2 regions of the Herpetosiphon gulosus genome follow, and region 2 is predicted to be linked to the other one. Evidence: riboswitches for the same ligand, from Rfam matches in the RefSeq annotation. Region 2 holds a riboswitch; the other holds the start of a gene.

Region 1 (5,964 bases), on a different contig from region 2:
AGCTATAGACGTAACTGCGGGCAACGCGCTCCCATTGTAAACCACCTTTATTTAGAAGCCTGCGAGCCGAATAATTGACTGGATCGAACATTAAATGCAAGATATTGCGATGCGCATGCGGAATTGCATCAAAACTAATGCCCAAAAATTGCTGAAATACTGGCTCCATTAATTGGTTAATCGCTAATACATCCCAAACTTGATTGACTAAAAAGGCTGGATAAAGCAAAATATCTAGTAAGCTTTGATATTGCGCCAGTTGAGCAGTTAGGGCAGCGCCGCTCAGAATATCTGGATCTTCAGCATAGCCAGCGCTACGCAATAGATGATTGCGCTCATGAATTGGGCATTCCAAGATGCTCGCAATTCCCCGCACCACATGTTCAGCTACTTGATTTTTGGCCCGTTGCTCCAAGAGCCGTTTATAGGTTGGGTATTCGGCCCAAATCGCTTGTTGACTAAATGGATTAGCCTGCTTTTTTTGCTTGGTATGCCAAAGTTGATCTTCGAAGCGGCGTTTGCGTTGAATACGGATACTTTCGGCAGCCTCAATAAAACTTGCATTAATTTGACTGGCACGATCCTTGGTGTTTGTCATAGAACAATATCCTTTTTCAAGGAGAAAGTAACTTTTTTGATGGTAGCAAGCCCTTGCATCAATGTCAAGCTTCCTATAAATCAAGGCAACACAACCCTAGACAAGTATCTAGGCGGATAGCGTCAATACTTGTATTCTACTGCTCAGAAGGTAGCCATATGCATTAGTTTGTGGGAGAGTCGGGAACATACAAACAGGGCTGGTATATGGGGTATACCAACCCTGTTTGTATTTAATAATGGATCAAGATTGTCGTCTACAAAGCGCAGGCAGAAACCCTACGGGGAATGAAACCGCCAAGAGCGCGAAGAGACGTTTTTAGCCACGAATTTCACAAATTCCACGAACGATTTCATCCTTCATCCTTATTCTACGATTTCCGCTGCTTGCTAAATTCCTTGCGAAATTTCTGCACCTTGGGCGAAACGACTGCCATACAATATGGTTGGAAGGGATTATGGGCAAAATATTCTTGGTGATAATCTTCGGCTTCGTAGTAATTGTTAATTGGTGTTACTTCAGTCACAATCGGGTCAGACCATTGACCGCTGGCATTTAATCCGGCAATCGTTTGCTCAGCCACCGCTTTTTGCTCAGGATCATGATAAAAGATCGCCGAGCGATATTGTGGCCCAACATCGTAGCCTTGCCGATTAAGCGTGGTTGGATCATGGATGGTAAAAAAGACATCCAAAATTTGGCTGAAATTAATCACGCTGGGATCATAGGTTAAGCGCACCACTTCGGCATGGCCAGTTTTTTTGCCGCAAATTTCCTCATAGGTTGGGTTGGCAACATGGCCGCCAGCATAGCCCGATTCAACCCTGATGATGCCTTGCAGATCATCAAAGACCGCTTCTAAGCACCAAAAACAGCCCCCGCCGAGGGTCGCCAAAGCATATTGTTGAGTCATTCAGTTAACTATCCTTGATTGCTATCGTTGCTAGCTAGAGAGCTAGGCAAATTAAAATTGACCATTAGAATGGGCTAAATCGCCCGTTGAACTCATCCGTAATTAAGTATACTCCAAATCTTGACTAAAATACGATAGAATAATTCTTGACTTTGTTTATCAAGTATGTTATATTCCTCACAGCTTAAAAAACTAAACCCGTTGCACTCATCCAGAGGGGCGGAGGGATCGGCCCGACGAAGCCCCAGCAACCATCCTTAACCTGATCAGTTAAGTTTAAGGTGCTAATTCCGACAGTGATGTCTGACAGATGAGCAGTAGCCCGTGACAGTCATGCCACGATCCCTACTCCTCGTCTGCCCAATATACAGATGAGGTTTTTTTTATGGTCATGCACGCAACCCTGCCAAGCCGTGAGGCTCTGACAGCACTCGATACTCAATTAACGAGCCAAACTCCTCAAGCAATTGTGCGTTGGGCTATCGATCACTATTTTCCTAATCTAGCCCTGACGTGTTCGTTTGGCGGTTCATCTGGCATGGTGTTGCTCGATATTGCGCTCAAAATTGAGCCAAACTTGCCAGTGCTGGTGCTCGACACAGGCTTGCTGTTCAGCGAAACCTACGCTTTGGTTGAGCAAATTGAAAAGCATTATGGCATTACGGTGCAATATTCGCGCCCACGCCAAACTGTGGCTGAACAAGCCGCCACCCACGGCCCCGAACTTTGGGGCAACAACCCCGATTTGTGCTGCAAACTACGCAAGGTCGAGCCGCTCAAAGATGTGCTGGCTCCCTACGATGCTTGGTTAACTGCGCTGCGGCGCGACCAAAGCAGCACACGGGCAAATACTCCAGTAGTTTCTTGGAATGAAAAACATCAATTGGTTAAAATTTGCCCCTTAGCCTTATGGACGGAGCGCGATATTTGGCGCTACATTCATGCCAATGGTGTTCCTTATAACCCATTGTTGGATCAAGGCTACACCAGCCTCGGATGTCACACTTGTACAAGCCACCCTGTGAACGGTGACCCACGCAGCGGGCGCTGGGCTGGCTTCAACAAAACCGAGTGTGGACTCCATATCTAAAATTCGATTTGTTCGTTATGTTATGTGTAATCAATGTTGATTAGCATAAAGGTGCCACTTTATGCTAGCTGCTATTATATGTTCGAGGGTGTGCTTCAATGGCTGTTCCATCATTAATCTTGCCTCACGGCGGTACGTTGGTCAATCGGATTCCTAGCGGTCTTTTACGCGAAAATTTGTTGCAATCGGCCCAAGATTTGCCACGAATTGTGCTCGATGAGCCACATCGCGCCGATCTCTTGATGATTGGGATTGGTTCGTATAGCCCCTTAACTGGTTTCTTGAATCGCCACGATTATAAGGCGGTCGTCGAAACTATGCACCTCAAAAATGGCTTGCCCTGGTCGATTCCGATTACCTTGCCAATTACCGAAGATCAAGCCTACGATTTGGTGCTTGATCAGCCAGTTGCATTAACTGATGAACAAGGTACGATTTTGGCAGTGCTCGAAGTTGAAGATATTTTCCCAGTGGATGTTGAACACGAAGCCCAACACGTGTATCGCACAACCGATGGCGCTCACCCAGGTGTTGCCCGTTTATATGCCGCCCCACGCTGGCGGGTTGGCGGGGCAATTTGGTTGTTGCAGGTTGAGCAAGGGGCATTTCCACACTTGCCACGTACTCCCCAAGAAGTGCGCCAATCGATCAGCGATGCTGGCTGGCGCACAGTCGTGGGCTTCCAAACCCGCAATCCGGTTCACCGCGCTCACGAATATATTCAAAAATGTGCCTTAGAAGTCGTCGATGGCTTGTTGCTACACCCCTTAGTTGGCACAACCAAAAGCGATGATGTGCCAGCGCCAGCCCGCGTGCGTTCCTACGAGCGCTTGCTGCGTGAATACTACCCCGCCAATCGGGTATTGCTGGGAGTTTTCCCTGCGCCAATGCGCTATGCTGGCCCACGCGAAGCGATTTTCCATGCCTTGAATCGCAAAAACTATGGTTGCACCCACTTCATTGTTGGCCGCGACCACGCTGGGGTTGGCAGTTACTACGGCACCTACGATGCCCAATATATTTTCAACGAATTTGATCCAGCAGCTTTAGGCATTACGCCGTTGTTCTTTGAACATACCTTCTACTGCCAACGCTGTGGCGCGATGGCCTCGGCCAAAACCTGCCCACACTCCAACGAACACCACGTTATTTTGAGTGGCACTGCCGTGCGGGCGCTCTTGTCACGCGGCGAATTGCCACCACCTGAGTTCAGCCGCCGTGAAGTTATCGAAGAATTGATCGCTGCGTGAATTGAGTTAAAGAACATAGAACATAGAGCATAGAACATCCCTCACCCCCTAGCCCCCTCTCCCGCCCAGCAGGCGAGGGGGAACCGATCCGACAGCACTCCCTTCTCCCGCCGCAGTGGGAGAGGGGCGGGGGGTAAGGGAACAAACAGCATCGACAATATAGGAATGAATTCATCCTTCATCCCTTATCTTTCACCCTTCCCATAAAGGATTTTCTATGAGTCAGGGATATATTATCTGGTTTACTGGTTTATCAGGCGCAGGCAAATCGACGATAGCGGCGGCTTTGGCCGAGGTGCTGCGCGAACGCGACCAACGGGTCGAGGTGCTTGATGGCGATGTTGTGCGCACCCATTTGAGCAAAGGTTTGGGCTTCTCGAAGGAAGATCGCGATACCAATGTGCGGCGCATCGGTTGGGTTTGTGATTTGGTTTCGCGCCATGGCGGAGTGGCAATTGCCGCCGCTATCTCGCCCTATCGCCAAACCCGCGAGGAAATTCGCGCCAGCACCGCTCGTTTTGTCGAAGTCTATATCGATTGCCCATTGGAAGTTTGTATCGACCGCGATGTCAAAGGCTTGTATGCCAAGGCGTTGGCTGGCGAAATTCCCCATTTCACTGGGGTCTCCGACCCATATGAACCACCAACCAATCCTGAGGTGGTGATTCCAAGCCACGCCGAATCGCTCGATGCTAGCGTTGCCCGCATTGTTAACACATTGGAAGAACTTGGCTATCTACCGACGGTTGCCGCCGTTGAGGAGGGCGCATGACTGCTACAACCCCAAAACTAAACCCAGTCGAACTGCAAAAACTTGAAAAAGATGGCTTGGCGGTACTTGAAGATATTTATCGCTACGCCCAAAGTGGCGATATCAATGAAGTTACCGAAAGCGATATGAACCGTTTCAAATGGTATGGTTTGTATCACGATAAGCCCAAAGATGGCTTTTTCATGTTGCGGGTGCGCTTACCTGGCGGAATCATGACCGCTGATCAAGCTGATGCAATTGTACAATTGGCAGAAACTGTTGCGCCTGGTCGGGTCGAAATTACCACCCGCCAAACCTTCCAATTGCATACGATTGCCTTGCGCGATATTCCAACCGTATTTGAAACCTTGGAAAGCGTTGGCCTTTCGTCGATTGAGGCTTGTGGTGATGTGCCGCGCAACGTTGTGAGTAGTCCAGTCGCTGGGATTGCTGCCGATGAGTGGATCGATCCACGGCCATTTTTCAAGGCACTCGACGAGCACTTTGCGTATAACACCGATTACTCAAACTTGCCCCGCAAGTATAAAGTTTCCGTGGCTGGTGGCGGACTTGATGCGACCCAAGCACCAATCAACGACCTTTCGTTCACCCCCGGACGCAAGGAAATTGATGGCGAGGTTGTGCTAGGCTACAACGTTTGGGTTGGTGGCGGGCTTTCACACGAACCCCATCTGGCCCAAAATATTGATGTATTTGTGCCAGCCGATCTCGATGCCGTGGTTGAAATTGCTCGCGCCATCACCTTGGTCTATCGCGATTTTGGCTACCGCGAAAAGCGCAACCATGCGCGGCTAAAATATCTGATCGCCGATTGGGGTGCAGAGCGCTTCCGCGAAGAAGTTGTGCGCTACCTTGGGCACCCCTTGGAACGGGCGGCAACCGATGTGCCACCAGCAGTTTACAGTGGCGATGTAGTTGGGGTATTTCGCCAAAAGCAGCCCAATCTCTACTGGGTTGGCTTGCTTGTACCAACAGGCCGCATCACGCCAGCTCAAATTCGCGAGGCTGCCCGTTTATCGCGTGAATATGGCCAAAGCGAAATTCGTCTGACCCACAGCCAAAATTTACTGTTGCCCTACATTCCTGAAGCGCGTTTGGATGGCTTGCTGGCCGAACCATTATTGCAAGAATTGCAGCCAAATGGCCCACGCATCCAACGCACGGTTGTTGCTTGTACTGGTTTGCCCTACTGCAACTTCGCCACCATCGAAACCAAAGAAGCTGCTTGGCAATTGTCCGGAGCCTTGGATCAAAAAGTTGAGCTTGATGTGCCGTTGCGCATCCATCTTTCGGCTTGTCCACACTCGTGCAGTCAGCATAGCATCGCCGATATTGGCTTGC
Region 2 (5,964 bases):
CAAAATAATCCATTGCTCGCGAAATTACCAGATAGCTGTTGGCATCAAAGCGCTGCACAAACGCTCGGCCTTGATAATCGAGATAGCTCTCGACCGCAAATTCGGGCTGATGGCTCCATTGTGGCGAGGCTTCGTGCTGCCAGCGCCGATCAAATTTTTCTTCTAAGGCTTCAGCACTCAAATAGCTGATATGGCCGATTCGGCGGGCGGTGGCTAAGCCATTGACTGGGCCAGCCGTACCATAATAATCGCCACCACGCCAATCGGGATCACTAACAATCGCCTGGCGACCAGCGGCACTCAAGGCCATAGCCATGGCCGAGGAACGTGCGGTAGTAGCCAAAGCAATCACCCCGCGCACCCGATCACCCCAGCTCGCTGCCCATTCGAGCGCTTGCATGCCACCAAGTGAGCCACCAGCCACCGCCAGCAAACGTTCGATACCTAGAGCATCAAGCAATCGTACTTGGGCCGCCACCATATCGCCAATCGTCAAGATTGGAAAACGGCTGCCCCAGTGGGTTCCGGTGTGAGGGTGCAACGATGATGGCCCAGTTGAGCCGCCACAACCACCCAAAATATTTGAGCAAATCACGAAATAGCGCTCAGTATCAAAGGCACGGCCAGGGCCAATAAAGGGTTCGCACCAACCAGCCTTGCTATCGTGAACACTATAGCGACCAGCAGCATGAGCATCGCCCGAAAGCGCATGGCACAGCAAAATCACATTTGAGCGATCGGCATTGAGTTTGCCATAGGTTTCATAGCTTAGTTGCCATGGTGCTGGAATCAAAGCGCCGCTCGCAGTGCGAAACGGCTCAGTGAAGATTTGCACTTGGGGCGTTACAAAACCAACCGACCGTCCCCAAGCAGGTTGGGTAACGGCCGGCACATCGCCCAAGGTGACGGTATCGGTCATAGCCGCGTACCTCCTTGGCGCAAGCGGGCGGTTTGTTCGTGATAGTACCCGATGATCGCATCGACCATGCTTGAACCGCACTCAACTGCTTCCGCTGGTAAATCGCGGACAGCCGCCCCCAAATCTGCACAGCTCGCAGCCAATTCGGCTAGCATTCCACTAACATCAGCCATGGTGCCAGAAGCAGGGGGCATTGCTCCAGCTCGCTGTGGCACGGCGCGGAGTTGTGCCACAGCCCAGCGATTGTGGGCTACCAATTGTTCAACTAACGGTGCAGGATTTGCCGCTTTGGCCTGGGCAAGAACGGTTGTAACGAACTCACCATGAGCCGAGCGTAAAGGCTTGAGTAAATCATGATTATGCGACATCGGGAACTCCTTGGTCTGTGGATGCTCAACAGCAGGTGAGCATCCACCCGTACAATTTCGGTTAGGGTCGCAACTCCCTGACATGCAGCAGTGTCAACACACTCTCACTGCTGGCACTAAGCGATTACGCAAGGGCTTGTTCCAAATCGGCGAGAATATCGTCGATGGCTTCCGTACCCACTGACAAGCGAACATAATCGGCGGTCACGCCAGTTGCCAAACGTTCTTCGTCGGTCAATTGTTGGTGAGTTGTGGTCGCTGGGTGAATCGCCAACGACTTCGAGTCGCCGATGTTGGCCAAGTGCGAGAACAATTGCAACTTGTCGATAAAGCTCCGACCAGCAGCCAAACCACCTTTAAGCCCGAAGCCAACCAAGGCACCAGCACCCTTAGGCAGATATTTTTGCGCCAATTCATATGATGGGTGGCCGGGCAAACCTGGGTAGTTGACCCATTCGACATTCTTATGTTCAGTTAAGAACTTGGCCACAGCCGCAGCATTTTGCACGTGGCGTTCCAAGCGTAGGTGCAGGGTTTCCAAGCCTTGCAACAGCAAGAACGAGTTGAATGGGCTGAGACATGAACCAAAGTCGCGCAGCAATTGCACCCGAGCTTTGAGAATGTAGGCTGGTGCGCCCAAATCGGCAAAGCGCAAGCCGTGATACGATTGATCAGGCGTGGTGTATTGGGTAAAGCGACCGCTAGCAGCCCAATCGAACTTGCCTGCATCAACAATTACCCCACCAATCGTCGTGCCATGGCCACCAATAAATTTGGTTGCTGAGTGCACTACGATATCTGCGCCGTGCTCGATTGGCCGCAACAAGAATGGGGTTGCAGCGGTGTTATCAACAATCAACGGCACGCCAACTTCATGGGCAATTTGGGCAATCTTTTCAAAATCAGGAATTTGCAACTTGGGATTGCCAATGCTTTCCAAGTAGAAGGCCTTGGTGCGTTCATCAACCGCAGCGCGGAAATTTTCGGGGTCGCTGGCATCGACGAAGCGGGTTTGCACGCCCCAACGTGGCAAGGTGTGGTGGAACAAGTTATAAGTGCCACCATACAAGTTGGTTGCTGAAACGATGTTATCGCCAGCTTCAGCGACGTTCAAAATCGCGAAGGTTTCGGCTGCTTGGCCTGATGCAAGAGCCAGAGCGCCAATCCCACCTTCAAGCAAAGCCAAACGTTGCTCAAACACATCATTGGTCGGGTTCATAATCCGCGTATAAATGTTACCAGGCTCGGCCAATGAGAACAGCGCCGCAGCATGGTCGGTATCCCGAAAGGCATACGAGGTGGTTTGGTAAATTGGCACAGCCCGCGAACCAGTGGTTGGATCTGGTTTTTGACCACCGTGGAGCGCTAAGGTTTCGAATCGGGTGAATTGTACTTCGTCTGCCATGATCAGGACTCCTTGTATATAATCTTCAATGCTACGGTTGTTCCGATTCGCGCCATTGCGACCCAGGCTACAACGCCTATGAACAAAAAAACCTCTCATCAGTTGATGAGAGGCTGTAAGTAACCATCGAAAGATAGGTTTGTGCGCCGCCCCTCATCTTCCAGAATGATTCTGTCGGACTTAGCACCAGTCCAAGCATTGCTGCCTGCGGTTGCCGGGGTTTCATAGGGCCGATCCCTCCACCCCTCTGGATGAGTTACGCAAGTGATATTTATTTGTATGGGCTATTTATAACATAGTTAAACAGAATTGTCAAGAATCAATTTCAAGTTACTTAACAATCTCACTAAACAATCAAAAACCCATTCCTAGCTCATCAACACAGGAATGGGTTTAGGGCTTGCTACTGGTCTATTCCCAGCGAAAGAGTTTGGTTGCCGAGCCAAGACTGACCACGGTCAACACCGCCAAGATCGCCAAACTTGGCCAAATATTGAAACTTGATCCCAACCAATTTGCTTCGATTAATTGCACTAAATGGCGTGCAGGCACCCAAGCCCCAATTTGTTGAAGCAGGCCCGATTGGCTGGTTGTGCTCGAAACCAGCACCACCGCCATCGCTCCAAATACCAAAATGCTGACAACTTGAATGCTGCGGGTGTTACGAATGCGGCTGCCAAGCAAAGCTCCCAAGGCTGAAAAGGCAATTGCCCCAACCAAAAAGCTCGCAATCAAGCCAAGCGGGTTGGCAGGCAGCGGCAATTTTAAAACGACCACGCTGAGAATTAAGACAACCAAGCCGCCTAGCAATACCAACAACAAGCCAACCAAGGCTTGAGCCAACAAATAGCGCAACGGCGAGATTGGGGTAATTTGTAAGCGCCGCAACATGCCACGCTCACGATAATTGACCAAGCTCATCGGGAACGCCATAATGCCAAAAATCATCGGGCCAAACGCCAACATCATCAAGGCATTGGCGGTTTGACTCGGGCCAGCCGGCATTTGTAAACCCAAAACCAAGGCCATCACCGCTGGAAAAAAGACAATAAAACTGAGGTTGGTCAGATCACGCCCCATCAAGCGCAATTCAGTTCGTACAATTTGCCAAAAAGCGTGCATACTTCCTCCTGAAAAGCTGTAATGGTTGATAGGTTCCCTCACCCCTAGCCCCTCGCCCACTGCCGCGGGAGAGGGGTGTTCTACCCTTGATGAGGATTCTCCCTCGCCTCGCGTGCGGGAGAGGGGGTCAGGGGGTGAGGGCATGCCAATCAACTGTTAAATGCGATTAATGGGCGGGCTGGCCGATCAAGCGTAAAAAGACATCTTCAAAAGTTACTCGTTCGGGGTGCGGCAAGTCGCGGCTGGGCACTGGTTGTTGGCGCAAATCATGTTGATAGGCCGCAATCATACGATCTGGTGTATCGAGCGCAATCACTGTGCCTTGATCAATTACGGCAATTCGGTCGCATAAACGCTCAACTTCTTCCATAAAGTGGGTGACCAAAACCACAGTTTTGCCACGCTTGCGCACATCTTGAATTAAATTCCAGGTAATCCGCCGTGCTTGCGGATCGAGACCGGTCGTCAATTCATCGAGAAAAACAATTTCGGGGTCGTGGATTAGGCTAAGCGCGATAAACAAACGCTGTTTCTGACCACCAGAAAGATTGGCAAATGCCGTTTTGGCTTGTTCAGCCAAGCCCCATTCTTCGAGCACTTTTTGCCAAGGCCGTGCTTGGGGATAAAACGAACCAAACAGTTGGAGTGCTTCGGCCACCGTCAGGCGATCAGGCAAAGTCGCTTGTTGCAATTGCACGCCAATTTTGCTGCGAATATATGGGCCATGCTGCTTCAAATCGCGACCCAAAAGCTGAATCGTGCCAGCAGTTGCCGGGCGTAGGCCAATAATACATTCCACCGATGACGTTTTTCCGGCCCCGTTCGGGCCAACAATCCCAAAAATCTCCCCAGCCTCAACACTGAATGAAACATCTTTGACTGCTTTATGGTTGCCATAGTGTTTTTGCAGATGTTCTACGACCAATACTGGAGCCATCGCTTCCTCCTTCAATAGGGTATTCAGCTGGCTCAATTAAACAATGTAGCCTCCCGTAAAACGAGAGGCTAAGCGATATCAAAAGCGATATAAAGTGCTAGCGTGGCTCTAGAATCAATGGCACGCTGGTTGGCGCAACATCGAGTTCAGCAATTTGTACTCGATAGAGCATATACAGCAATTGGATCTCTTGCATCACGCTCAAGCCCAAACGATTTTGCACCAAATGTAGATAATTGGGCACAAAGAGCAAGCCAGTCAGTGGATATTCGGCCAAAATGGTTGGCAGTTCAGCTTGATAGCGCTGAAAATGCGCTGTTACGCTCGATTGCAAGTGCTGATTGGCTTCAGCTGTCTGCAAATCGGCAAAATGGCTGCGCAGATGTTCGCGCCAATCAGCAAATAATGGATACAGCTGGTTGTGGCGCAAGCTGCCCAAACGCTGGCGAATTACCGCTGCTTGGCGCTCGTAATGCTGCTCCAAGCCTTGAATAAAGGCCGCACGATCACCCACCACCTGGGCAATCCAATAATCGAGGTAGCTGCGCACAATCAAGGCTTGGACATACGGATCAGGGCTAAATTGCTCTAGCAGATCATGAACCAGTTCGAGCACCCAAAACGAGCGAGCCACGCCGCTGGTTGCACTAGCCTGCAACACTCGCAGGCAAATCGCACTGGAATAGGCAAAATGCTGTTCGGCCAAAGCCATACCTAGCGTGCCAGCATATTTGGCATATTCTGGCTCATAGGTCAGATCGCGCAGATAGCCCGCTGCATATAGTTCATCAATTGCCTGCGGCGTTTGCTGCAAACCAACGCTTGCGGCATGGGCCTGAAAAAATCGCAACAGCTCAGCATCCAGCAAGGGATCGATCGTAGTTGTGCGCTGTTCGGGCGGGCTTTGGTAGCGCAACCGCACATGATAGCCGCCCTCGCCGTAGCGAATAAAAAACCAGCGATCGATATGCGGCTGCAAGCTGCCATGCTCACCAAAGGTTTTTTCCCAATCGAGCAGCATTCGATCGCAGACCTGGCGCAGATCAGGCTTGGTTGGGGTTGGCGTATTCGGTGGTTGTAGAAATACTTGGCGATAGTGCCATTGGCTTGGATTCGGCATTAGATTCCCCTTTCCAGCGCAAATTTCAGCTTAATATTGGTTCACTAGCAGTTGTTGCAGCGTTTGATCAGGTTGTTGTTGGCGCTGGCGCTC

The links. Region 2 has a riboswitch for S-adenosylmethionine ahead of ABEB26_RS05850 (homocysteine synthase). Riboswitches for the same ligand answer to the same signal wherever they lie in the genome.
Region 1: it holds a riboswitch for S-adenosylmethionine, as region 2 does, so the genes downstream of both, ABEB26_RS12565 (phosphoadenylyl-sulfate reductase) here and ABEB26_RS05850 (homocysteine synthase) in region 2, are expected to answer to the same signal.

Annotation. Positions count from the first base shown of each region.
Region 1 covers NZ_BAABRU010000008.1:103,318-109,281, reverse strand. The annotation lists gene ABEB26_RS12575 (MmyB family transcriptional regulator) at 1-598, opposite strand, end outside; gene msrA (peptide-methionine (S)-S-oxide reductase MsrA) at 969-1,511, opposite strand; SAM riboswitch class I at 1,716-1,828, shown strand; gene ABEB26_RS12565 (phosphoadenylyl-sulfate reductase) at 1,897-2,601, shown strand; gene sat (sulfate adenylyltransferase) at 2,700-3,851, shown strand; gene cysC (adenylyl-sulfate kinase) at 4,069-4,623, shown strand; gene ABEB26_RS12550 (nitrite/sulfite reductase) at 4,620-5,964, shown strand, end outside.
Region 2 covers NZ_BAABRU010000004.1:20,203-26,166, forward strand. The annotation lists gene metX (homoserine O-acetyltransferase MetX) at 1-919, opposite strand, end outside; gene ABEB26_RS05845 (hypothetical protein) at 916-1,287, opposite strand; gene ABEB26_RS05850 (homocysteine synthase) at 1,412-2,692, opposite strand; SAM riboswitch class I at 2,843-2,950, opposite strand; gene ABEB26_RS05855 (ABC transporter permease) at 3,104-3,814, opposite strand; gene ABEB26_RS05860 (ABC transporter ATP-binding protein) at 3,981-4,751, opposite strand; gene ABEB26_RS05865 (lantibiotic dehydratase C-terminal domain-containing protein) at 4,849-5,871, opposite strand; gene ABEB26_RS05870 (lantibiotic dehydratase C-terminal domain-containing protein) at 5,902-5,964, opposite strand, start outside.